DNA from 3 places in the Enterobacter cloacae complex sp. HYC042_NIDB genome. Region 3 is predicted to be linked to each of the others. Evidence: predicted binding sites of a transcription regulator. Region 3 holds the regulator's gene; each other region holds the start of a gene.
The links. Region 3 encodes PurR, which represses purine synthesis genes. Its sites were predicted from a motif close to CANGCAAACGTTTGCNTG; they were not measured.
Positions count from the first base shown of each region.

Region 1 (7,594 bases), 1.5 Mb from region 3:
AACTTCACCTTTTGTCCGTTATGCCAGAACTCGGTGAAGTAGTGCTGCCCGAGCACGTTGGCCATCACTTCTGCCGCCAGCTTTTTCCAGATTTCGTCTCCGGGCTTCGCGTTACCCGCATCATAAAGCAGATCCGCCGAGGTGATTTCATCCATCGTCCAGCGCATTTTCAGGCCGCTCAGCTGCGTGCCGTCGGTGACCAGCTCGGTTTTCAGGCTGATAAAACTGTGAGGATGTGCGCTGGCGGTAAAGGTGATAACCGCCAAAAATAACGCCATCGCATTTTGTTTAACTGTCTGCATCAATTCCTCACGTCAAAAATTCTGTGATGTTCCCCAGCAATCCTGAGTGAAAGGCCTGCCGGCGCGCTTTTCAGCGCCCATCCTTTAGCTATTCTTATCAAACATTCACACTGGATACCCGACAGATGATGACGACGCTTGAAATTCCATCTGTGCTTTCCAGTTCGCAGCGCCGCTGCCAGGTGCTTTTGATGCTTTACCTGCCCGATGCTGCCGTCACCGCACAGAGCATAATCGCTGCCAACGGCGTGGACGAGGTCATGGCACGGCAAGATATAGCCGAGACGCGCGATGAAATCCAGCGCTATCACCGGCTGGATATCGTCACGCACCATGACGGCAGCTACCGAATTGAAGGCACTGCCCTGAATCAGCGTTTATGTCTGCTGCACTGGCTGCGCAGGGCGCTCCGCCTTTGTCCGCAGTTTGTCTCGCACCAGTTTACCCCAGCCTTAAAAACCGCGCTTAAACAGCACGGCATCGCGCGGCCGCTCTACGACGATGCTAATCTGCGGGCGCTGATCGGCTTCTGTTCACGCAAGCTGCAGCGTCAGTTTGAATGCCGGGACGTCCAGTTCTTACAGCTCTACTTGCAATACTGCCTCATCCAGCACCACTTAGGGAATACGCCGCAGTTTTCCCACGCGCAGCGCAGCTGGACCCAGTCGCGGGGAGAGTATTTTACGGCGCAGGAGATTGTTCGTCACTGGAAGCGGCGCGTGCCGCAGGGCGCGCACGTGGACGAGCAGCTGTTTCTGGCGCTGCTGTTTATGATGCTCCGCACGCCCGATCCAGTGCTCGATAAACACCAGCAGGATCAGCGCCTGCGCCGCGCCATTGTGCGCATGGTGGCCCGTTTCCGCTCCCAGACCGGGATGAACTTCAGCGATGAGCAGGGGCTGACCGATCAGCTGTATATCCATCTGGCTCAGGCGCTGGACCGCTCACTGTTTGAGATCGGCATCGACAATAGCCTGCCCGAGGAAATTCACCGTCTCTATCCCCGGCTGTTACGCACCACGAAAGAGGCACTCTTTGAGCTGGAAGCCGAATTTGGGCTGCGGTTCTCCGATGAAGAGATGGCGCTGGTAGCGGTTATTTTCGGCGCCTGGCTGATGCAGGAGACCGATCTGCATGAAAAACAGGTAGTGCTGCTGACCGGGGAGGATAAATCCTGTGAGGAGGTGATTGAACAGCAGCTGCGCGAATTAACCCTGCTGCCGCTCAACATTCGCTATCTGACGCTGCAGGCGTTCCAGAAAGAGGGGGCACCGCGCGAAGCCGCGCTGGTTGTCACCCCCTATCCTACCGTGCTGCCGCTGTTCTCGCCGCCGCTGATCCACGCGGTTGAATCACTTAACACGCAGCAGCAGGAACATATTCGCGCCATGCTGGAATCGTAGCTATGCCCGTGCGGCCACTTTCGGTCGAACAAACATCGCCGGGAGCGCCACCAGCGCCATGACCCAGAACACGCCGTGTCCCAGATGCTGATACAGAAAGCCCGCAAAGACCGTCATCACCGCAATGCTGCCGCCCATCGCCACCGCAGAGTAGACCGCCTGCAGACGGATCACGTCCCCGCCCTCGCGCGCCGCGATATAGCGCATCGCCGCCAGGTGGCACACGGTGAAGGTGCCGCAGTGAAGGATCTGCGCCATAATCAGCCACGGCAGTTCGGTTGTCCAGCCCATAATCCCCCAGCGCGCCACGCCGCAGACCGCGGAAAGCAGCAGCAGATCGCGCGCGCCGAAGCGGCGGAACAGCTTTTTGCTCAGGGCGAAAATAATGACTTCAGCCACCACCCCCAGCGACCACAGGTAACCGACAGCAGAGGCCGAGTAGCCCGCCCCCTGCCAGTAGATGGCGCTGAAGCCATAGTACGCCGCATGCGCCCCCTGAAGCAGACAGACGCACGCCAGAAAACGCCAGCTCTGGGCCACCAGGCTCCGCCAGGCGGGCCAGCCGGCGCTCTCCTGATGGCGACTCTCCCCTTGCGGCATCACCGACGGGCGCAGCAGCATTCCCAGCAGCATCGAGGCAATACCGATACTCAGCAGCGCCAGAATCGCGCGGTAGTCGTAAAGGCTGACCAGTTTCCCCACCAGCGCCGAGCCGATCACGAAGGCAATCGATCCCCAGAGGCGCACGCGACCATAGTCCATGGTTATCTGCTTTTGCCAGGTGTTCGCCAGGGCATCCGTCAGGGGTACCAGCGGGGAGAAGAACAGATTAAAGCCAACCATCACCACCATCAGCCAGGCAAACTGGTGGCTGACCCAGAAGCAGGCCGCGAAGACCAGCGTCAGCAGGGCCAGAATGCGCACCGCTTTAATCAGTAAGGAGGGATCGCTGACGCGGGGGGCAATCAGCAGGCTTCCGAGGAAACGCGCCACCAGCCCCGCGCCCAGCAGGATGCCAATGGTTTCTGGCGTCAAACCAATTCCCTTGAGCCAGACGCTCCAGAAAGGCAGAAAAATACCGTAGCTAAAGAAGTAGGTGAAGTAGCTGAGCGCCAGCCAGCGCGTGGAATGCAAGACCATGAATCCCTCCCGAAATGGAGGCGATAGTCTGGCGTTTATCCTGCACTTTAGCAAGTCGTTAGCGCGCTATAAATTAACGATAAATTAACGTCCTGGACAGCCGGTCGGCGTATGGCGTGAGCGGCAAAATTGTATTACGTTTAAAAGACATCGCCTGAAGAGGTCGTTTGCCATGAACAGCTTACGTTATTTCGATTTCGGCTCCTCACGCTCCTTCCTGCTATTGATTGCCCGTATTGCCATCGTTGTCCTGTTTATTATTTTTGGCTATCCCAAGCTGACGGGGTTTAGCGGCACCGTTCAGTATATGACGTCGCTCGGCGCACCCATGCCGATGCTGGCGGCCATTATCGCCGTAGTAATGGAGGTTCCCGCCGCGATCCTGATCGTGCTCGGCTTTTTCACCCGCCCCCTCGCGGTGCTCTTTGTCTTCTACACGCTGGGCACGGCGATTATCGGTCACCACTACTGGGATATGACCGGAGATGCGGTTGTGCCGAATATGATTAATTTCTACAAGAACGTCAGTATTGCTGGCGCGTTTATTTTGCTGGCGATTGTGGGACCGGGGGCCATTTCCCTGGACCGGCGTTAAGCCATAAAAAAAGGCCGCAAGCGCGGCCTTTTTTATTTCTGCAAAGCAGAGGAATTATGCGTATACCGGGAAGCGTGCGCAGATATCCAGAACTTTACCTTTGACGCGCTCGATAACCGCTTCGTCATTGATGTTGTCCAGAACGTCACACATCCAGCCAGCCAGCTCTTTCACTTCCGCTTCTTTGAAGCCGCGGCGCGTCACGGCCGGAGAACCGATACGGATACCGGAGGTCACGAACGGGCTCTTCGGATCGTTTGGCACGCTGTTTTTGTTCACGGTAATGTTGGCGCGGCCCAGGGCAGCGTCAGCTTCTTTACCGGTCAGGTTCTTATCAACCAGGTCCAGCAGGAACAGGTGGTTTTCAGTCCCGCCGGATACCACTTTGTAGCCACGGTTCAGGAACACTTCCACCATCGCTTTGGCGTTCTTAGCAACCTGCTGCTGATACACCTTGAACTCTGGCTCCATCGCTTCTTTCAGCGCGACCGCTTTTGCGGCGATAACGTGCATCAGCGGGCCGCCCTGCGCGCTTGGGAACACGGCAGAGTTCAGTTTTTTGTACAGCTCTTCGTCACCGCCTTTCGCCAGGATCAGGCCACCGCGTGGACCCGCCAGGGTTTTGTGAGTAGTGGTGGTCACAACGTGAGCGTGAGGAACCGGGTTCGGGTAAACGCCGGCGGCAATCAGACCGGCAACGTGCGCCATGTCGACGAACAGGTATGCGCCGATGCTGTCAGCGATTTCACGCATTTTTGCCCAGTCAACCACGCCGGAGTAGGCAGAGAAGCCACCGATAATCATTTTCGGTTTGTGCTCTTTGGCCTGCTTAGCCATGTCTTCGTAGTCAATTTTACCGGACTCATCAATGCCGTAAGGAATGATGTTGTACAGTTTGCCGGAGAAGTTAACCGGGGAGCCGTGAGTCAGGTGGCCGCCCTGCGCCAGGTTCATACCCAGAACGGTATCGCCCGGCTGCAGCAGCGCGGTGTAAACAGCGAAGTTAGCCTGAGAGCCGGAGTGCGGCTGGACGTTCGCGTAGTCAGCGCCGAAGAGTGCTTTCGCACGGTCGATAGCCAGCTGCTCAACGATATCAACGTACTCGCAACCGCCATAGTAGCGCTTGCCTGGGTAACCTTCAGCGTATTTGTTGGTCAGCTGAGAGCCCTGCGCCTGCATTACGCGCGGGCTGGTGTAGTTTTCGGAGGCGATCAGTTCGATGTGCTCTTCCTGACGTACTTTTTCCTGCTCCATAGCCTGCCACAGTTCGGCATCATAATCGGCAATGTTCATTTCACGCTTTAACATCCGCATCTCCTGACTCAGCTAACAAGTAAATTTTGGCCTGAAAAGGCAGTCCTGTTGGACGACGGGCAACAGTATAACTGAATAGTTCTGTGATAACAGGTCTTGACAAACGATTTTACGCAAACGTTTTCCTTCACGCCACGCAAGGGTTTGAGGAATAAAGATCTCACTATTTCCAGCGGATTTCTTTTCAGGTTTGTGATGCGTATTTTTCATCTTGCAAAGAACCATTTACAAAGCATGGGTATTTTTTATAAGATGTATTTAAAATACATCATTAGATAATACCAGAAGGAAGCTGCCATGCTCGACGCTCAAACCATCGCTACCGTTAAAGCCACCATTCCCCTGCTGGTGGAAACCGGCCCTAAACTTACCGCCCATTTCTACGATCGCATGTTCACGCACAATCCGGAGCTCAAAGAGATTTTCAATATGAGCAACCAGCGTAACGGCGATCAGCGTGAAGCGCTTTTCAACGCCATCGCGGCCTACGCCAGCAATATCGAAAACCTGGCGGCGTTGCTGCCTGCGGTGGAAAAAATCGCCCAGAAGCACACCAGCTTCCAGATCCAACCCGAGCAGTACAACATCGTCGGCACTCACCTGCTGGCAACGCTGGACGAAATGTTCAGCCCGGGCCAGGAGGTGCTGGACGCCTGGGGTAAAGCCTACGGCGTGCTGGCAAACGTGTTTATCAACCGTGAAGCGCAGATCTACAGCGAAAACGCCAGCAAGAACGGCGGCTGGGAAGGAACGCGCGCCTTCCGTATCGTCGAGAAAACGCCGCGCAGCGCGCTTATCACCAGTTTTGAATTTGAGCCGGTTGACGGCCAGCCGGTGGCCGATTACCAGCCGGGCCAGTATCTGGGCGTATGGCTGAAGCCTGAAGGCTTCCCGCACCAGGAGATCCGCCAGTACTCTCTGACCCGCAAACCAAACGGCAAAGGCTACCGCGTTGCGGTGAAGCGCGAGGACGGCGGTCAGGTATCCAACTGGCTGCATAACGAAGCGAGCGTGGGCGACGTGGTTCATCTGGCCGCGCCGGCGGGCGACTTCTTTATGGCCATTGAAACCAATACCCCGGTCACGCTGATCTCCGCGGGCGTGGGCCAAACGCCAATGCTGGCGATGCTGGATACGCTGGCGAAAGCAAACCACAGCGCGCAGGTTAACTGGTTCCACGCAGCGGAGAACGGCGACGTGCACGCCTTTGCGGATGAAGTGAAAGCGCTGGGAGCGACCCTGCCGCGTTTCACCGCGCATACCTGGTATCGCCTGCCGACGGAGGCAGACCGCACTGCCGCACGCTTTGACAGCGAAGGACTGATGAATTTAAGCCAGATGGAAGGGGCGTTTAGCGCGCCGGAAATGCAGTTCTACGTCTGTGGACCGGTGGCGTTTATGCAGTATGCCGCGAAGCAGCTGGTTGAGCTGGGCGTGAATAAAGACAACATTCATTACGAATGTTTCGGGCCGCATAAGGTGCTGTAACGCAAAAAGCCCCTCGTTCGAGGGGCTTTTTTTTCGCCGGGTGGCGAATGGTTAAATCGCGGCGTCGTCTTCTTCGCCGGTACGGATACGGATCACGCGCGCCACGTCAAAGACGAAGATTTTCCCGTCGCCAATTTTGCCCGTCTGCGCCGTGCGGATAATGGTATCCACGCAGGTATCGACGATATCGTCGCTGACCACGATTTCAATTTTCACTTTCGGCAGAAAGTCGACCATGTACTCTGCGCCACGATAAAGTTCGGTGTGGCCCTTCTGACGACCAAAACCTTTCACTTCCGTCACGGTCATCCCGGTGATGCCTACTTCCGCCAGCGCTTCACGTACATCATCCAGTTTGAAAGGTTTAATAATCGCATCAATCTTTTTCATGGTGGGTCCTTAAACTCTTGCCTGTAAGCTGCCTCGTAATCGATTGCTCACAGTACCATACGGCATTACTCTTTAAAATCGTTTGCTTCCAGCTCGTGGCGTGAGAGCAGCTTATAGAACTCGGTGCGGTTGCGTCCGGCCATCCGCGCCGCGTGGGTCACGTTGCCTTTGGTGATCTGCAGCAGCTTGCGCAGATAGTTCAGCTCGAACTGGTTACGCGCTTCCGCAAACGTCGGCAAGGCCGTGTTCTCCCCTTCCAGCGCCTGTTCCACCAGCGCATCGCTGATAACGGGCGAGGACGTCAGCGCCACACACTGCTCAATCACGTTCACCAGCTGGCGCACGTTACCCGGCCAGCTGGCGGCCATCAGCCGTTTCATCGCATCAGTCGAAAAGGCGCGCACGAACGGTTTATGCCGATCTGCCGCCTGGCGCAGGAGGTGATTCGCCAGCAGCGGAATATCTTCCGCACGCTCCGCCAGCGCCGGGATCTTCAGGTTCACCACGTTCAGACGGTAGTAGAGATCTTCACGGAACTCGTTGCGGGCCATCACTTTGGGCAAGTCGCGGTGGGTAGCGGAAATGATTCGCACGTTAATATCAATATCGCGGTTGCTGCCCAACGGGCGCACTTTGCGCTCCTGAAGTACGCGCAACAGTTTGACCTGCAGCGGCGCAGGCATGTCGCCAATTTCGTCGAGGAACAGCGTGCCGCCTTCCGCGGCCTGGAACAGCCCTTCCCGGCTGCTTACCGCGCCGGTAAATGCGCCGCGGGCATGGCCAAAAAGTTCAGACTCAAGAAGCTGCTCTGGCAGGGCACCGCAGTTAATGGCGATAAAAGCATTTTTACTGCGCGGGCTGGCGTTGTGGATCGCCTGCGCCAGGATCTCTTTCCCGGTTCCGCTCTGGCCGTTAATCAACACGCTGACGTCTGACTGTGCGACCATTCGCGCCTGCTCAAG
Region 1 is NZ_CP109650.1:3,706,122-3,713,715, forward strand. It holds gene OKF39_RS17690 (DUF1007 family protein) at 1-302, opposite strand, end outside; gene csiE (stationary phase inducible protein CsiE) at 428-1,705, shown strand; gene OKF39_RS17700 (3-phenylpropionate MFS transporter) at 1,706-2,845, opposite strand; gene OKF39_RS17705 (DoxX family protein) at 3,018-3,440, shown strand; gene glyA (serine hydroxymethyltransferase) at 3,495-4,748, opposite strand; gene hmpA (NO-inducible flavohemoprotein) at 5,052-6,242, shown strand; gene glnB (nitrogen regulatory protein P-II) at 6,294-6,632, opposite strand; gene glrR (two-component system response regulator GlrR) at 6,698-7,594, opposite strand, start outside.
Region 1: a site for PurR is predicted at 4,865-4,882, ahead of glyA (serine hydroxymethyltransferase). Genes of this name have one in related genera too.

Region 2 (7,594 bases), 230 kb from region 3:
ATTGCCGGACTGCACCTTCAGCTGCTGGTAAAGCGGCGCGAAGCGGCGGTTGAAACCGACCATCAGCGTCAGTTTTTTACGTGCCGCCAGCTCAATCAGCCGTTCAGCGTCCTGAACATTTTCCGCCAGAGGTTTATCCACGCAGACGTGAACCCCCGCATTGAGCAACTCGCTCACCACCTGATAGTGGGTTGCCGTTGAGGTATGCACAAAGACCGCATCGCACTCGCGGGCCAGATCCTGGAGCGATGCCGCATACGGGATACGCCAGGTTTCACAGATACGTTCTGCCTTTTCTCGGGTGGGTGACCATGCCCCTTGCAGCGTCCAGTCAGACGCAGCGCCCAATACGGGCAGCCAGGCTTTCTGCGCAATACCGCCCAGCCCCACCACGCCAATGCGTAATTTTTTCACCGTTAGTCTCCCAAATGTGCCAGCAATGCATCCAGACGCTGTTTCAGCCCGGCCACCTCGTCTTCCAGCGCCTCTACGCGCGCGGCAAGGTCGTCACGGGTTGCAGGGCTCGATTCCGTCGCCACGCTTGCGGCGTCAACGTCGCCGCTGAAGAGATGCATATAGCGGCTCTCACGTTTACCCGGCTCGCGCGCCAGGCGCACCACGTAAGGGCCATCCTCACGCGCGGCCAGCCCTTCCAGGGTCTGTTCGACTTCCTGCATGTCGCTGAACTCATGCATTCGGGAAGCGCGCGTTCGCAGTTCCCCCGGCGTTTGCGCCCCGCGCAGCAGCAGCGTGGTAATAACCGCCACTTCCGCGCTGTTCAGCTTCAGATCGCCAAATTCGGAGTTACAGAAGCGCTGCTCGTATTTGGTCACGCGGTTGCCGAAGCCGCTGACGGTGCGCAGATAGTGGCGCTTCACCAGCGCATCCAGCACGTCCTGAACCTCATGCTCGCTGAGATTCATCACCGGCTCGCGGTTGGTCTTCTGGTTGCAGGCCATGGTCACGGCGTTAACAGAGAGCGGATACTGCTCCGGCGTGGTGACCTGTTTTTCGAGTAAGCACCCAATCACGCGCGCTTCCGTACCGTTTAGCTGATACTTCATCTTTTCTCCTTAACGACCTGCGGTCCAGTCACGGGTGGTTAATGCCGTCAGAACGTGGTCGCGCCACTCTCCGTCTATCAGCAGATAGTCTTTGGCATAACCCTCTTTCTCAAACCCTAAACGCGCCAGCAAATTCCCGCTGCGCTGATTATGCGGCATGTAGTTCGCCATAATGCGATGGATATGCTGCGTGCGTTGCATATAGCGGATGGCTACCGTTAACGCCTCGTACATCAGCCCCTGCCCCTGCCATTTCTGGCCGATGGAATAGCCAAGGTAGCAGGCGTGAAACGATCCCCGCACCACGTTTGAAAAATTGGCGATCCCAATAATCTCTTTCTCTTCTGGATCCAGCAGCGCGAAATAAAACGCGCTGCCCTGCTTATGAAATTCAGCGATCATGCTGAGGCGTGCCTGCCAGCCGGAGGGGTAACAATGGCTCTCATCCCGAACGGGTTCCCAGGGTTTTAAAAACTGGCGATTCTCGGCGTAATAATCCGCCAGACGCCAGGCATCACGCTCATGCACAAGACGAACGACCAGCCTGTCCGTTGTCAGACGCACTTTTGGCACATTACTGCGATAGCCAAACATCAATACCACTCCTTCCCGTCACTTCAGCTTACCCATTAGCTTTACTATACCTGCGCCCGTGCCGTCTGTGAAAACAGTGACATACCATTTTGACCTCTTTTCACATTTTTCGATGAGAACTCTCTATCAAAGCACCGCTTTGATAAAAAAATATTGTCGCGCCCGGGGGTGGGAAAAAACGCGGCGACACCGCAGAATGTTAGCGTGCTCACCTTCTTATTTTCCCTGGAGGGAAAATGTCCCGCGTATCACAGGCCAGGAGCCTGGGTAAATATTTCCTGCTCGTCGATAACATGCTGGTCGTGCTCGGCTTTTTTGTCGTTTTTCCATTGATATCGATCCGCTTTGTCGATCAAATGGGCTGGGCTGCATTAATGGTTGGGATTGCCCTAGGACTACGTCAGTTTGTCCAGCAGGGTCTGGGCGTCTTTGGCGGGGCTATTGCCGACCGCTTTGGCGCTAAACCGATGATCGTGACCGGTATGCTGCTCCGCGCGGCAGGCTTTGCCACGATGGCGATCGCCCACGAGCCCTGGCTGCTGTGGTTCTCCTGCTTTCTCTCCGGTATCGGTGGCACTCTGTTTGACCCGCCGCGCACCGCGCTGGTGGTAAAGCTGATTCGTCCTCAGCACCGCGGCCGCTTCTTCTCCATTCTGATGATGCAGGACAGCGCCGGGGCGGTTGTTGGCGCCCTGCTGGCCAGCTGGCTGCTGCAGTACGATTTCCGTCTGGTTTGCGCGGCCGGGGCGGTGCTGTTTATTCTGTGCGCCCTGTTTAACGGCCTCTACCTTCCGGCCTGGAAGCTGTCGACGGTAAAAGCCCCGGTGCGCGAGGGGCTAGGACGCGTCCTGCGCGACAGGCGTTTTGTCACCTACGTGTTGACCCTGACCGGCTATTACATGCTCGCCGTACAGGTGATGCTGATGCTGCCAATCATGGTGAACGATATTGCGGGCACGCCTGCTGCCGTAAAATGGATGTACGCCATCGAAGCCTGCCTTTCATTAACGCTGCTTTATCCGATTGCCCGCTGGAGTGAACGGCGTTTTCGCCTGGAGCATCGCCTGATGGCCGGGCTGTTTCTGATGACGCTGAGCATGATGCCGATCGGTCTGGTAAACACGCTTCAGCAGCTTTTTACGCTGATCTGCACCTTCTATATCGGCTCCATCATCGCCGAGCCCGCCCGCGAAACGCTGAGCGCCTCGCTTGCGGATGCGCGTGCGCGCGGCAGCTATATGGGCTTCAGCCGCCTGGGTCTGGCCTTTGGCGGTGCGCTGGGTTACGCCGGCGGCGGCTGGCTGTTCGATGCCGGCAAAGCGCTGAACCAGCCGGAACTCCCCTGGATGATGCTCGGCGTGGTGGGCGTCATGACGCTTCTCGCCCTGTGGTGGCAGTTCAGCCAGAAACGCAGCGCGAGCGGCATGCTCGAGCCTGGCGCGTAGCCTTTCCCTCGGGCGGGAGCCTCTCCCGCCCCACTTCTCAGTTTTTTCTGCTGGTTTCTGCCCATTCACGCTGACATACTGGCGTAACAGGACAGAAGCGCCGATTTTTCGTTGAGGAGCACTATGAAGAAAATTGTCTTAGCCGCGGCATTCGTTGTCAGCGGTCTGCTGGTGGGCTGTAACCAGCTTACGCAATATACCGTCAGTGAGCAGGAAATTAATCAGGCGCTGGAAAAACATAACAATTTCTCTAAAGACATTGGCGTGCCGGGGCTGGCCGATGCCCACATCGTACTCACCAATCTCACCAGCCAGATTGGTCGCGAAGAGCCGAATAAAGTCACTCTCGCAGGCGATGCCGCGCTTGATATGACGTCCCTTTTTGGCAATCAGAAAGCCAACATCAAGCTCAAGCTGAAGGCGCTCCCCGTTTTCAACAAAGAGAAAGGGGCGATATTCCTGCAGGAGATGGAAGTGGTCGATGCACAGGTTTCGCCGGACAAAATGGCGCCGGTACTGCAAACCCTGATGCCCTATCTGAACCAGTCGCTGCGAAACTACTTTAACCAGCAGCCGGCGTACGTCTTAAGCGAAGACAACAGCAAGGGTGAAGCCCTCGCGAAGAAATACGCAAAAGGGATAGAGGTGAAACCGGGAGAGATCGTTATTCCTTTCACCGATTAACCTGAAGGGCGCTGCGGCGCCCTTTTTTTTACGGAAAAGTGTGCAAACGAAAACGTTTCCGCTTATGATTTGTGTCCGGCAAAAACAGCCATCCTTATGACTGATTCCTGACAAGCCGGAGCTTCCATGACTGCACAACCCCAGGTTCTTAAAATCCGCCGCCCAGACGACTGGCATATCCATCTGCGCGATGGCGATATGCTGAAAACCGTCGTGCCCTATACCAGTGAAATTTATGGCCGCGCGATTGTCATGCCAAACCTGGTTCCGCCAGTCACCACCGTCGATGCCGCCATTGCCTACCGTCAGCGCATTCTGGATGCCGTTCCGGCGGGACATGATTTCACCCCGTTGATGACCTGCTACCTGACCGATTCACTGGATCCGAACGAAGTGGAACGCGGGTTTAACGAAGGCGTATTTACGGCGGCGAAACTCTACCCGGCGAACGCCACCACCAACTCCAGCCACGGCGTCACCAGTATTGATGCCATCATGCCGGTGCTGGAGCGCATGCAGAAACTGGGCATGCCGCTGCTGGTACACGGTGAAGTAACGCATGCGGAGATTGACATCTTCGACCGTGAAGCCCGTTTTATCGAAACCGTGATGGAGCCCCTGCGCCAGCGCCTGCCGGCGCTTAAGGTGGTCTTTGAGCATATCACCACCAAAGACGCGGCAGAGTATGTTCGCGACGGTAACGAGCTGATCGCTGCGACCATCACCCCACAGCATCTGATGTTTAACCGTAACCATATGCTGGTGGGCGGAGTGCGCCCTCACCTGTACTGCCTGCCGATCCTCAAGCGCAACGTTCACCAGCAGGCGCTGCGCGAGCTGGTCGCCAGCGGATTCACGCGTGCGTTCCTGGGCACGGACTCCGCGCCTCACACCCGCCATCGCAAAGAGGCAAGCTGCGGCTGCGCGGGCTGTTTCAACGCCCCAACGGCGCTTGCCAGCTACGCAACCGTTTTTGAAGAGATGAACGCGCTGGAACATTTCGAAGCGTTCTGCTCCCTCAACGGCCCGCGCTTCTACGGCCTTCCGGTCAATGACACCTTCATTGAGCTGGAGCGCAAAGCGAGCCAGGTTGAAGAGTCTATCGCGCTGACGGATGACACGCTGATCCCCTTCCTGGCAGGTGAAACCGTAAGCTGGACGGTAAAACGCTAAAAAATCAACGCCCCTTGTTGTCAAACCGACAATATGCCTGTATAAATAAACAGCATATTACACAGGGGGCATTTATGCGTATTGAAGTCACCATAGCCAAAACTACCGTTCTGCCTGCCGGCGCGCTTGACGCTCTGGCAGGCGAATTATCCCGTCGTATTAACAACACCTTTCCCGACAACTCGGGCGCCGTAACGGTGCGTTACGCCGCAGCGAACAACCTCTCCGTCATGGGTGCCGCAAAAGAAGATAAAGATCGCATTAGCGAAATCCTGCAGGAAACGTGGGAAAGCGCAGACGACTGGTTCATTACCGATTAACACTGCTCCCTCATTGTGTTTTTTGCCGGGTCGCCCCGGCTTTTTTTTGCCTGTAATTTCGAAAGTTCAAATTAATTCAGCGTGTTCTTAAAAAATCGTGAACGAGATGGTGTTTTATTGTTCGAACAATCCTAAAAAGCAGAAAAATGTGTTGCTACCTGTTTATTTTTCCCTTTGGAACCCTTATTACTTGGTATACTGAAGAAGCTTTCAGAAAAACATGCATTGAACCTCAGAGCCGTTGTCTTCTAACACGCATTAAGGGGGTTATAATGGAAAAGAATAACGAAGTCATCCAGACCCATCCGCTTGTAGGCTGGGATATCAGTACCGTAGATAGCTACGATGCACTGATGCTGCGTTTGCACTACCAGACCCCAAATCAACTCAACCGTGACGAAGCGGAAGTGGGACAGACGCTGTGGCTAACAACAGACGTCGCCCGTCAGTTTATTTCTATTTTAGAGGCAGGCATTGCAAAAATAGAATCTGGCGACTATCAGGAAAATGAGTATAAACGGCACTAACCTTATGCCCACTTTTCACTCAACAGGCACCCTCGCGGTGCCTTATTTATTTCCCGCTTGTTTACGCCCGCGTTGTTAATTACTCTGCTAACAAACCGTAAGTTTACGAGATGCATATGAGATACGACTTAATCATTATTGGTAGCGGCTCCGTTGGATCGGCCGCCGGTTATTACGCAACGCAGGCAGGGCTAAACGTCCTGATGATTGACGCCCACCTGCCGCCGCATAGCGAAGGTAGCCATCATGGCGACACCCGTCTCATTCGACATGCCTATGGCGAGGGGGAGCGCTACGTTCCGCTGGTGCTTCGCGCCCAGACGCTGTGGGACGAGCTGGCGAAACAGACTGAAGAGCGCATTTTCGAACGCACAGGGATCATCAACCTCGGTCCGGCCCGTTCAGAATTTCTCGCCAACGTCGAACGCAGCGCGAAAGCCTTTAATCTTGACGTTGAGAAGCTGGACGCGGCGGCCATTACCTCGCGCTGGCCTGAAATTACTGTCCCGGAGGATTATATCGGCCTCTTTGAAGCCAACTCCGGTGTGCTGCACTGTGAAACGGCGATCAAAACCTGGGTCGATCTTGCCGCCAAAGCGGGCTGTGCGCAGCTGTTCAATTGCCCCGTAGAGGCCATCACGCATGATGCAAACGGCGTTACGGTGAAAACCGTAGACGGGGAATATTCGGCTTCCCGCCTGCTTATTAGCGCAGGAACCTGGGTTACCCGCCTGCTCCCGGACCTGCCGATCCAGCCGGTACGCAAGGTCTTCTCCTGGTTCCAGTCTGACGGGCGTTACAGCGCGCAAAATAAATTCCCGGCGTTTACCGGCGAGTTACCCAACGGCGATCAGTTCTACGGTTTCCCTTCCGAGAAGGACGCTCTCAAGATTGGAAAACACAACGGCGGGCAGGTCATCTCCTCACCTGAGGAGCGCAAGCCGTTTGGCGCCTGCCCGCAGGACGGCTCAGAAGCCTTCTCGTTCCTGCGCAATATTCTCCCGGGCGTCGGTGGCCTGCTTTATGGCGCAGCCTGCACCTATGACAACACGCCGGATGAAGACTTTATCATTGATACGCTGCCGGGACATGACAACACCCTGCTGATTACCGGGCTGAGTGGCCACGGCTTTAAGTTCGCTTCGGTGTTGGGTGAAATCGCCGCGCAGTTTGCCCAGGGTATCACGCCACAGTTTGATCTGACGCCGTTCTCACTCTCGCGTTTTAACGGATAATCGGCCACGGGCTCCGGCGGTATCGGGGCCCGTTTTCTTCGTACTCAATTGTGGGGCGTTATGCGCAGGATAGTGGATTTCCTCATCAATAACATTCGCGAACACTTTATGCTCTATATCTTATTGTGGGCGCTGCTCGCTATCGTTGATGTTATATACATTGTGTTTTATTGAAAGTGACAATTGACGTTAACTGACGTTACTTTATGTTTATTTAAGATTTTTTCTTCTGCTAAATATGTCTTGCACGAAGCCATTGAATTAATCTCGCCGTTTCTTTTCAAAATCGCTGAAATAAATAAAATAAAAATCAATAGTCAATTATTTCAGTTGCAATATCGCGACTTCCCGTTCATTTTTACCTTTCGGTTAATTTGAAAATGGACATTCTGATGCAATTGCGTAACTCCTCCCGGCGCTACGGAATAATATCCATAAGTTTGCACTGGATATTTGCCATTGCCGTCTATGGTATGTTCGGACTTGGACTCTGGATGGTCACGCTCAGCTATTACGATGGCTGGTATCATCAGGCACCCGAGCTGCATAAAA
Region 2 is NZ_CP109650.1:1,994,604-2,002,197, reverse strand. It holds gene OKF39_RS09535 (Gfo/Idh/MocA family protein) at 1-414, opposite strand, end outside; gene OKF39_RS09530 (YceH family protein) at 417-1,064, opposite strand; gene rimJ (ribosomal protein S5-alanine N-acetyltransferase) at 1,074-1,658, opposite strand; gene mdtH (multidrug efflux MFS transporter MdtH) at 1,895-3,103, shown strand; gene OKF39_RS09515 (lipoprotein) at 3,227-3,787, shown strand; gene pyrC (dihydroorotase) at 3,914-4,960, shown strand; gene dinI (DNA damage-inducible protein I) at 5,035-5,280, shown strand; gene bssS (biofilm formation regulator BssS) at 5,553-5,807, shown strand; gene solA (N-methyl-L-tryptophan oxidase) at 5,924-7,042, shown strand; gene OKF39_RS09490 (YceO family protein) at 7,103-7,216, shown strand; gene OKF39_RS09485 (cytochrome b) at 7,435-7,594, shown strand, end outside.
Region 2: a site for PurR is predicted at 3,833-3,850, ahead of pyrC (dihydroorotase). Genes of this name have one in related genera too.

Region 3 (7,594 bases):
CCATAACGGCTGCTGCCTGACCGTCACCGAAATTAATGGCAACCAGATTAGCTTTGATTTAATGAAAGAGACGCTGCGTATTACCAACCTGGGCGAGCTGGTGGTGGGGGACACCGTCAACGTTGAGCGCGCGGCGAAGTTCAGCGACGAGATTGGCGGCCATCTGATGTCCGGGCACATCATGACCACCGCCGAAGTGGCGAAAATCGTCACATCAGAAAATAACCGTCAAATCTGGTTTAAAGTGCAGGACCCGTCATTAATGAAATACATCCTCTATAAAGGGTTTATTGGCATTGATGGGATTAGTCTGACGGTGGGAGAAGTTACTCCGACGCGTTTTTGCGTGCATTTAATTCCCGAGACGCTGCAGCGCACCACGCTGGGTTCGAAAAAACTGGGGCATCGCGTGAATATCGAAATCGATCCGCAAACCCAGGCGGTTGTAGATACCGTTGAGCGCGTGCTGGCCGCAAAAGAAGCCGCAATAATTAAAGCTGTAGAAGAAGAATAAAAAATAACCCCGGCTGGCCGGGGTTATTTTTCTAGCGTGCGACCCGCAAGCCGTGTTCAATCCCACGGCTAAAAACAACCTGCCAGAGCTGAATATCTCGCGCGCGAAACGCTCCCGCGCAGGCATTCAGATAATAGCTAAACATCCGCTTGAATCGTTCAGAATAGTTGTCCGCAATTTCAGGCCAGGCTTCCTGAAAACGTGCATGCCACGCCATTAACGTGGTGTCGTAATCCGCGCCGAAGTTATGCCAGTCTTCCATCACGAAATGGGATTCGCTGGCGTTGGCAATCTGGCGTACGGACGGTAAACAGCCATTCGGAAAGATGTATTTGTTGATCCACGGGTCAACGTTATTGTCGGTCCGCTTAGAGCCGATGGTGTGCAGCAGGAAAATACCGTCCGGTTTCAGATTACGGTCCACCACCTCGAAATAGGTGTCGTAATTTTTCGGCCCGACGTGCTCGAACATGCCCACGGAAACGACCCGGTCAAACTGTTCGTTCAGGTCCCGGTAATCCTGCAGGCGGATATCCACATCAAGCCCCAGGCACCGCTCCTGCGCCATTTTTTGCTGTTCAGCGGAAATGGTGACGCCGACCACGCTGACGCCGTAGTGCTTCGCCATAAAATACGCCAGCCCGCCCCAGCCGCAGCCAATATCCAGCACGCGCATACCGGGCTGCAACTGCAATTTCTCGCTAATCAGGCGCAGCTTGGCCTGCTGAGCCTCTTCAAGCGTCGACGCCTCTTTCCAGTAGGCGCAGGAGTATTGCATGAAGGGGTCCAGCATGCGGCTGAACAGATCGTTGCCGAGATCGTAATGCTCTTTGCCGACGATCCAGGCACGCTTTTTACTTTGCAGGTTAAAGAGACGGGCAGAGGCGACACGCAGGGTGTCTTTAAGATTACGGGGGAGCTGTTTTTCCAGACCAGCACGCAGCACGCTGGCGAAAAAAGTATCCAGCCGTTCGCATTCCCACCAGCCGTCCATATAGCTTTCCCCCAGGCCTAGCGACCCCTCGCGCAACACGCGTTTAAAAAAATCGGGATGTTTAACCTGAGGATCCGATGGGGATGATCCGTTGATAGTGATGCCTGCCCGACCTAACAGTTCACTGACGATCCGGGACCAGTTATCGTCCGGAACGCTGACTTCTTCTATACACGATGAACTCATAGCTTCTCCATCACCCTACTGTGATCAGAACCTTAAAACAGCGTAGACGCTTTTTTGGTTTGTGAGAAATCTCACGGTAAATACCGCGAGGCTAGTATCCGACGTAGAACAGAGGAAGGGAGATAACCCTTGCCGAAATGCCTTCCATGGTAAAACGGGAGCACTCCGGCTCCCGTTAACACATAATATTTATCGTATTTAATCGAACCAAATTTAGTATAGGCCTCAAAATTTGGTGATTCAATAGAAAATTCTTAGCAACCTAATCACTGAAAATTAACATAGTTTCTGGCGCGATTAGGCATGCGAGGTTTCTACCTGCGTGCTCTCATCCTGAGCGGAAGCCTGCATGCGATAGCCTATGACGGCCAGCGCAACGGTAGCCAGCATCACGCTGGTTGTCGTCAGCAGCGGCGTGGCGATCAGCGCGGAGACCACCAGGCTTGCCAGGAAGCACAGCCCCAGCTGCAGGGTGTTCTGCAGCGCAGCCGCGCGGCCTGTCGCCTGCGGGAACGGACGCAGCGCCTGCGCCACAACGATAGGGTAGATCGCCCCGTTCGCTATGGCCATCACGCAGAATGGAATCAATATTTCGGCCAGACCCGCGCCCGGAATAAACCCTACGGCCCAGGTGCCGATGACGCTCAGCGCATAGAGCACCAGCAGCCACGGCAACATCTGCTGGCCTTCCCATTTTTGCAGCGCCGCGCGACAGCCGTACCCGCCCACCAGGAACGCGATGGTCTGCGGAACGTAGCTCAGGCCAATGGCCGCCGGGCTATAGCCCATATCGTGCAGAATAAACGGCGAGCCGGTCAGCCACGCGAAGAAGCTCGCCGAGCAGGCGGCATAGATCAGAACGTTGCCGCGATACGCTTTCGCGCTCAGCAGGGAGGTGAAGGTAATCGGCTTCGCGTCTGCGTGCGCCTCTTTTTTATGCGCGGGCTTGAGGGCGAACGCCGGCAGCATCAGCACCAGCGTGATGGCAAACAGTGTGGCAAAGATGGCCTGCCAGTCAAAGTGCGCGAGGATCCAGCTTCCCAGCAGCGGGGCGAGGGCCGGTGAGAGCCCTACCAGCGGCATGATGGTGGCGAAAATACGGTTAGTGCGGTTCGCCGGATAGTAATCGGTGACCAGCGCCTGCCAGGTCACGGCCGCGGCACAGACGCCGACCGCCTGAACAAACCGCAGCACCAGCAGCCAGGTGGCATCGCGCACCCATAGCATCCCCAGGCAGCCCACGGCAAAAATGGCCAGCCCCAGCAGCAGCACCGGTTTACGCCCAAAGCGATCCGAAAGCGGTCCCCAGAGCAGCTGCGCGAAGGCAAAACCGGCCAGGAACAGGCTCAGGCTGGCGCTGATGGCGGCAGCAGGGGTTTGCAAATCTTCCTGCATGGCGGCAAACGCCGGCAGGTACATATCGGTGGCCAAAAAGCCCAGCACGCTTAAGCCGCCGAGCCAGACTAAAAAACCTTTCCTGGGTTGCACTGTTTTATTCTCCTGAGGAGGCAGGTATATGTTGGCGCTGAGTGTAGGGAGTGCAAAGCCGCTTGTGAAACGCTAATATTTGGCGGGTGCATTCAAATTTTTTGCAGGCAGAAAATGTGGTCCGATTATTCTCTTGAAGTGGTCGATGCTGTCGCGCGTAACGGCAGCTTTAGCGGAGCGGCGCAGGAGTTGCACCGCGTCCCTTCGGCCATCAGCTATACGGTGCGACAGCTTGAGGAGTGGTTGGCGGTACCGCTGTTTGAACGGCGGCATCGTGATGTTGAATTAACGCCCGCAGGGGCGTGGTTTTTGAAGGAAGGGCGTTCTGTTATCAAAAAAATGCAGATCACCCGCGAGCAGTGTCAGCAGATCGCGAACGGCTGGCGGGGCCACCTTTCCATTGCGGTGGATAACATCGTTAAGCCCGAGCGCACCCGGCAGATGATTGTCGATTTTTATCGGCATTTCTCAGACGTAGAACTGCGGGTCTCGCAGGAGGTGTTTAACGGCGTCTGGGATGCGCTGGCGGACGGCAGGGTAGAGATGGCGATTGGCGCGACCCAGGCGATCCCGGTCGGGGGACGTTACGCCTTTCGCGATATGGGGATGCTGAGCTGGAAATGCGTGGTGGCAAGCGATCATCCGCTGGCGGCGACGGAAGGGCCGCTGAGCGACGATACGCTGCGCAGCTGGCCGTCGCTGGTGCTGGAAGATACCTCCCGCTCGCTGCCGAAGCGAATTACCTGGCTGCTGGACAACCAGCGGCGGGTTGTCGCCCCTGACTGGGGATCGTCGGCGACGTGCCTCAGCGCCGGGCTCTGCGTAGGCATGGTGCCCGCCCATTTTGCACGTCCGCGAATCGACACCGGTGAGTGGGTTGAGCTAACGCTGGAGAATCCGTTCCCGGATGCGGCCTGCTGCCTCACCTGGCAACAAAATGATGTCTCGCCGGCGATGGCCTGGCTGCTGGACTATCTGGGGGACAGCGAAACGCTTAACCGGGAGTGGCTGCGGGAGCCAGACTGACTGGCTCCGCAATGAAATTAACGACGGTAGTCGCGGAACGGGCCATCCGCAACGGAACGGCGTTCGATGAGGCGAGGGTGAACTTCAATGGACTGTGACTCTTCACGCTTGTTGACGATCCTGTCCAGCAGCATATTGAAGGCCGTTTCACCCAGTGAATCTTTCGGCTGGTGAATGGTGGTTAACGCTGGCGTGAAGAAGCGCGCGTTGCGCACGTTGTCATACCCGATCACGGAGATGTCCTGCGGTACGCGCAGACCCAGCTCGTCGGCCGCACAGAGGGCGCCCATCGCCATGATATCGCCCCCGCAGAAAACGGCGGTTGGACGGTGAGGCTGGGAGACGATCTGCTGCATCGCGCGGTAGCCTGATTCCGGCTCAAAGTCGCCCTGCACGATCCAGTTTTCCGGCACGGTGATTAGCGCTTCTTCCATCGCTTTCATAAAACCGGCCAGGCGGCCCGCGCCGGTGTTGCGTTCCAGCGGACCCGGGATCACGCCAATCTCGCGGTGGCCGCGTTCGATCAGATAACGGCCCGCCATGTAACCGCCTTCAAAGGCGTTATCGATAACGGAGTCGGTGAAGTCGGCGCGCGCTTCGCCCCAGTCCATCACCACCATAGGGATATGGCGATACTCTTCCAGCATCGACAGCACGGATTCCGGGTACTCTGAACACATTACCAGCAGGCCGTCCACGCGCTTTTGCGCCATCATCGACAGGTAGGCGCGCTGTTTTTCAATGCTGTTCCAGGCGTTGCCGAGAATCAGGGTATAGCCTTTCTGGAAGCAGTTTTTTTCTACCGCTTCAATGATCTCGGCAAAATAGGCCGCTTCGCTGCTGGTCGCCAGCAGACCAATAGACTTGGTGTGATTAACCTTGAGGCTGCGCGCAACCGCGCTCGGCGAGTAGTGCAGCTCTTTGATCGCTGCCCAGACGGCGTTGCGCGTCTCTTCCGCCACAAAACGGGTTTTGTTAATTACATGTGATACGGTTGTAGTGGAAACGTTTGCGCGTTTTGCTACGTCTTTAATTGTTGCCATTAAATGTCACTCCAGACCATATCCTAAACTCCTGAAAAACTTGAAGGTAAACGTTTGCCTTCTCTCACCCTTATCACGCAATTTTGAATTGCGGCACGCCGGGAAAACGACACGGGACGTCAGGAGGGGGTCAATGGCCGGTACGCTAATAAATTTAGCGTGGAATTTTGGCCTATCTTGATGAAAAGGGGAAGAGGTAAAGTGTTTATCAGCTTAAATCCAGGAAGATTTTTGACGTAAACTGTGCAAAAATGAGCAAGCTCACTTTTCGTGGGGGGATTAAAAGGAGAAAAATTGATGAGTTCCGATCTGAAGTTTTCGCTGTTCACCACCGTTATTGTGCTGGCGCTGATTGTGGCGGCTGGCCTGACGGCTGCGCTGCATTGATTTACGCGGGGGGAGAGCCTTCTCCCTCCCGAACGCTCCGATTGTTACTTCTCTGGCAAAAATCTTTTGCCATTTTGTTAACTTCTCATTTTTTGTGATTGATGTCATGCTTTCCGCTTCTTTGTTCTGTGTCACCACATGACACGGCATCCGGAGTTGACGCATGAAAATCAATTTTCCCCTGCTGGCCCTGGCGATTGGCGCTTTTGGGATTGGCACCACTGAATTCTCCCCGATGGGGTTACTGCCCGTTATCGCCCGGGGCGTGGACGTCTCGATCCCGGCCGCCGGGATGTTAATCAGCGCCTACGCTATCGGCGTGATGGTGGGAGCGCCGCTGATGACGCTTCTGCTTTCGCACCGTGCGCGTCGCAATGCGCTGATTTTCCTGATGGCGATTTTCACCCTGGGCAACGTGCTTTCGGCCATTTCGCCGGATTACACCACTCTGATGCTGTCGCGCATTCTGACCAGCCTCAACCACGGTGCCTTCTTTGGTCTGGGCTCAGTCGTGGCCGCAAGCGTGGTGCCAAAACACAAGCAGGCCAGCGCCGTGGCGACCATGTTTATGGGGCTGACCATCGCTAACATCGGCGGTGTTCCTGCGGCAACCTGGCTGGGCGAGGTCATTGGCTGGCGGATGTCCTTCCTGGCGACGGCCGGACTGGGCGTGGTCGCGATGGTGGCGTTATTCTTCTCCCTGCCAAAAGGCAGTGCGGGTGAACGCCCTGATGTACGCAGAGAGCTGTCGGTGCTGATGCGCCCGCAGGTACTCTCCGCGCTGCTGACCACCGTGCTGGGGGCAGGAGCGATGTTTACCCTCTACACCTATATTTCGCCGGTCTTACACGACATTACCCACGCAACGCCACTCTTTGTTACCGCGATGCTGGTGCTGATTGGCGTCGGCTTCTCGATTGGCAACTATCTCGGCGGGAAATTTGCTGACCGTTCCGTGAACGGCACGCTGAAGGGCTTTTTAACCCTGCTGATTGTCATTATGGTCGCGATCCCGTGGCTGGCGCAGAATGAATTCGGCGCGGCGATTGCGATGGTTGTCTGGGGCGCTGCCACCTTTGCCGTGGTGCCGCCGCTGCAGATGCGCGTGATGCGTGTCGCCCATGAGGCGCCGGGTCTCTCGTCTTCCGTGAATATCGGGGCATTCAATCTCGGCAATGCGCTGGGCGCCGCCGCCGGAGGCGCCGTGATTTCAGGCGGTCTGGGGTACAGTTTTGTGCCGGTGATGGGGGCGATTATTGCCGCGCTCGGCCTGCTGCTGGTGATGATGTCCGGCCGTAAACAGCCTGAAGCGGTTTGCACGGCTGAATAAGCAAAAACGCAGAAGGGTTACCCCTTCTGCGTGTCTCTTACGCGGCGAAGTTCTTCGCGACAAAGTCCCAGTTAACCAGAGCCCAGAAGTGCTCCAGGTAGTTCGGGCGCGCATTACGGTAATCAATGTAGTAAGCATGTTCCCACACGTCCACGGTCATCAGCGGCGTAGCGCTGGTGGTCAGCGGGGTGCCCGCGTTAGACGTGGACACGATAGCCAGTTTGCCATCCGCCTCTTTTACCAGCCACGTCCAGCCAGAACCGAAGTTCTTGATGGCGGCATCGGTAAACTTCGCTTTAAACTCTGCAAAGCTGCCAAAGGCGGCGTTGATGGCGGCTGCCAGTTCACCGGCAGGTTCGCCACCGGCATTCGGCGCCAGGCAGTGCCAGTAGAAAGTGTGGTTCCACACCTGAGCCGCGTTGTTAAAAACGCCACCCTCTGAGCTGCGAACGATCTCTTCCAGCGTTTTGCCTTCAAAATCGGTGCCCTTGATGAGGTTGTTCAGGTTAGTGACGTACGTCTGATGATGCTTGCCGTAGTGGTATTCCAGGGTTTCCGCTGAAATGTGCGGTGCCAGGGCGTCTTTTGCATACGGTAGTGCAGGTAATTCGAACGACATTGCTTCT
Region 3 is NZ_CP109650.1:2,223,861-2,231,454, forward strand. It holds gene OKF39_RS10680 (riboflavin synthase) at 1-514, shown strand, start outside; gene cfa (cyclopropane fatty acyl phospholipid synthase) at 546-1,694, opposite strand; gene punC (purine nucleoside transporter PunC) at 1,992-3,182, opposite strand; gene punR (DNA-binding transcriptional activator PunR) at 3,297-4,208, shown strand; gene purR (HTH-type transcriptional repressor PurR) at 4,226-5,251, opposite strand; gene cydH (cytochrome bd-I oxidase subunit CydH) at 5,549-5,638, shown strand; gene OKF39_RS10710 (MFS transporter) at 5,802-6,968, shown strand; gene sodB (superoxide dismutase [Fe]) at 7,006-7,587, opposite strand.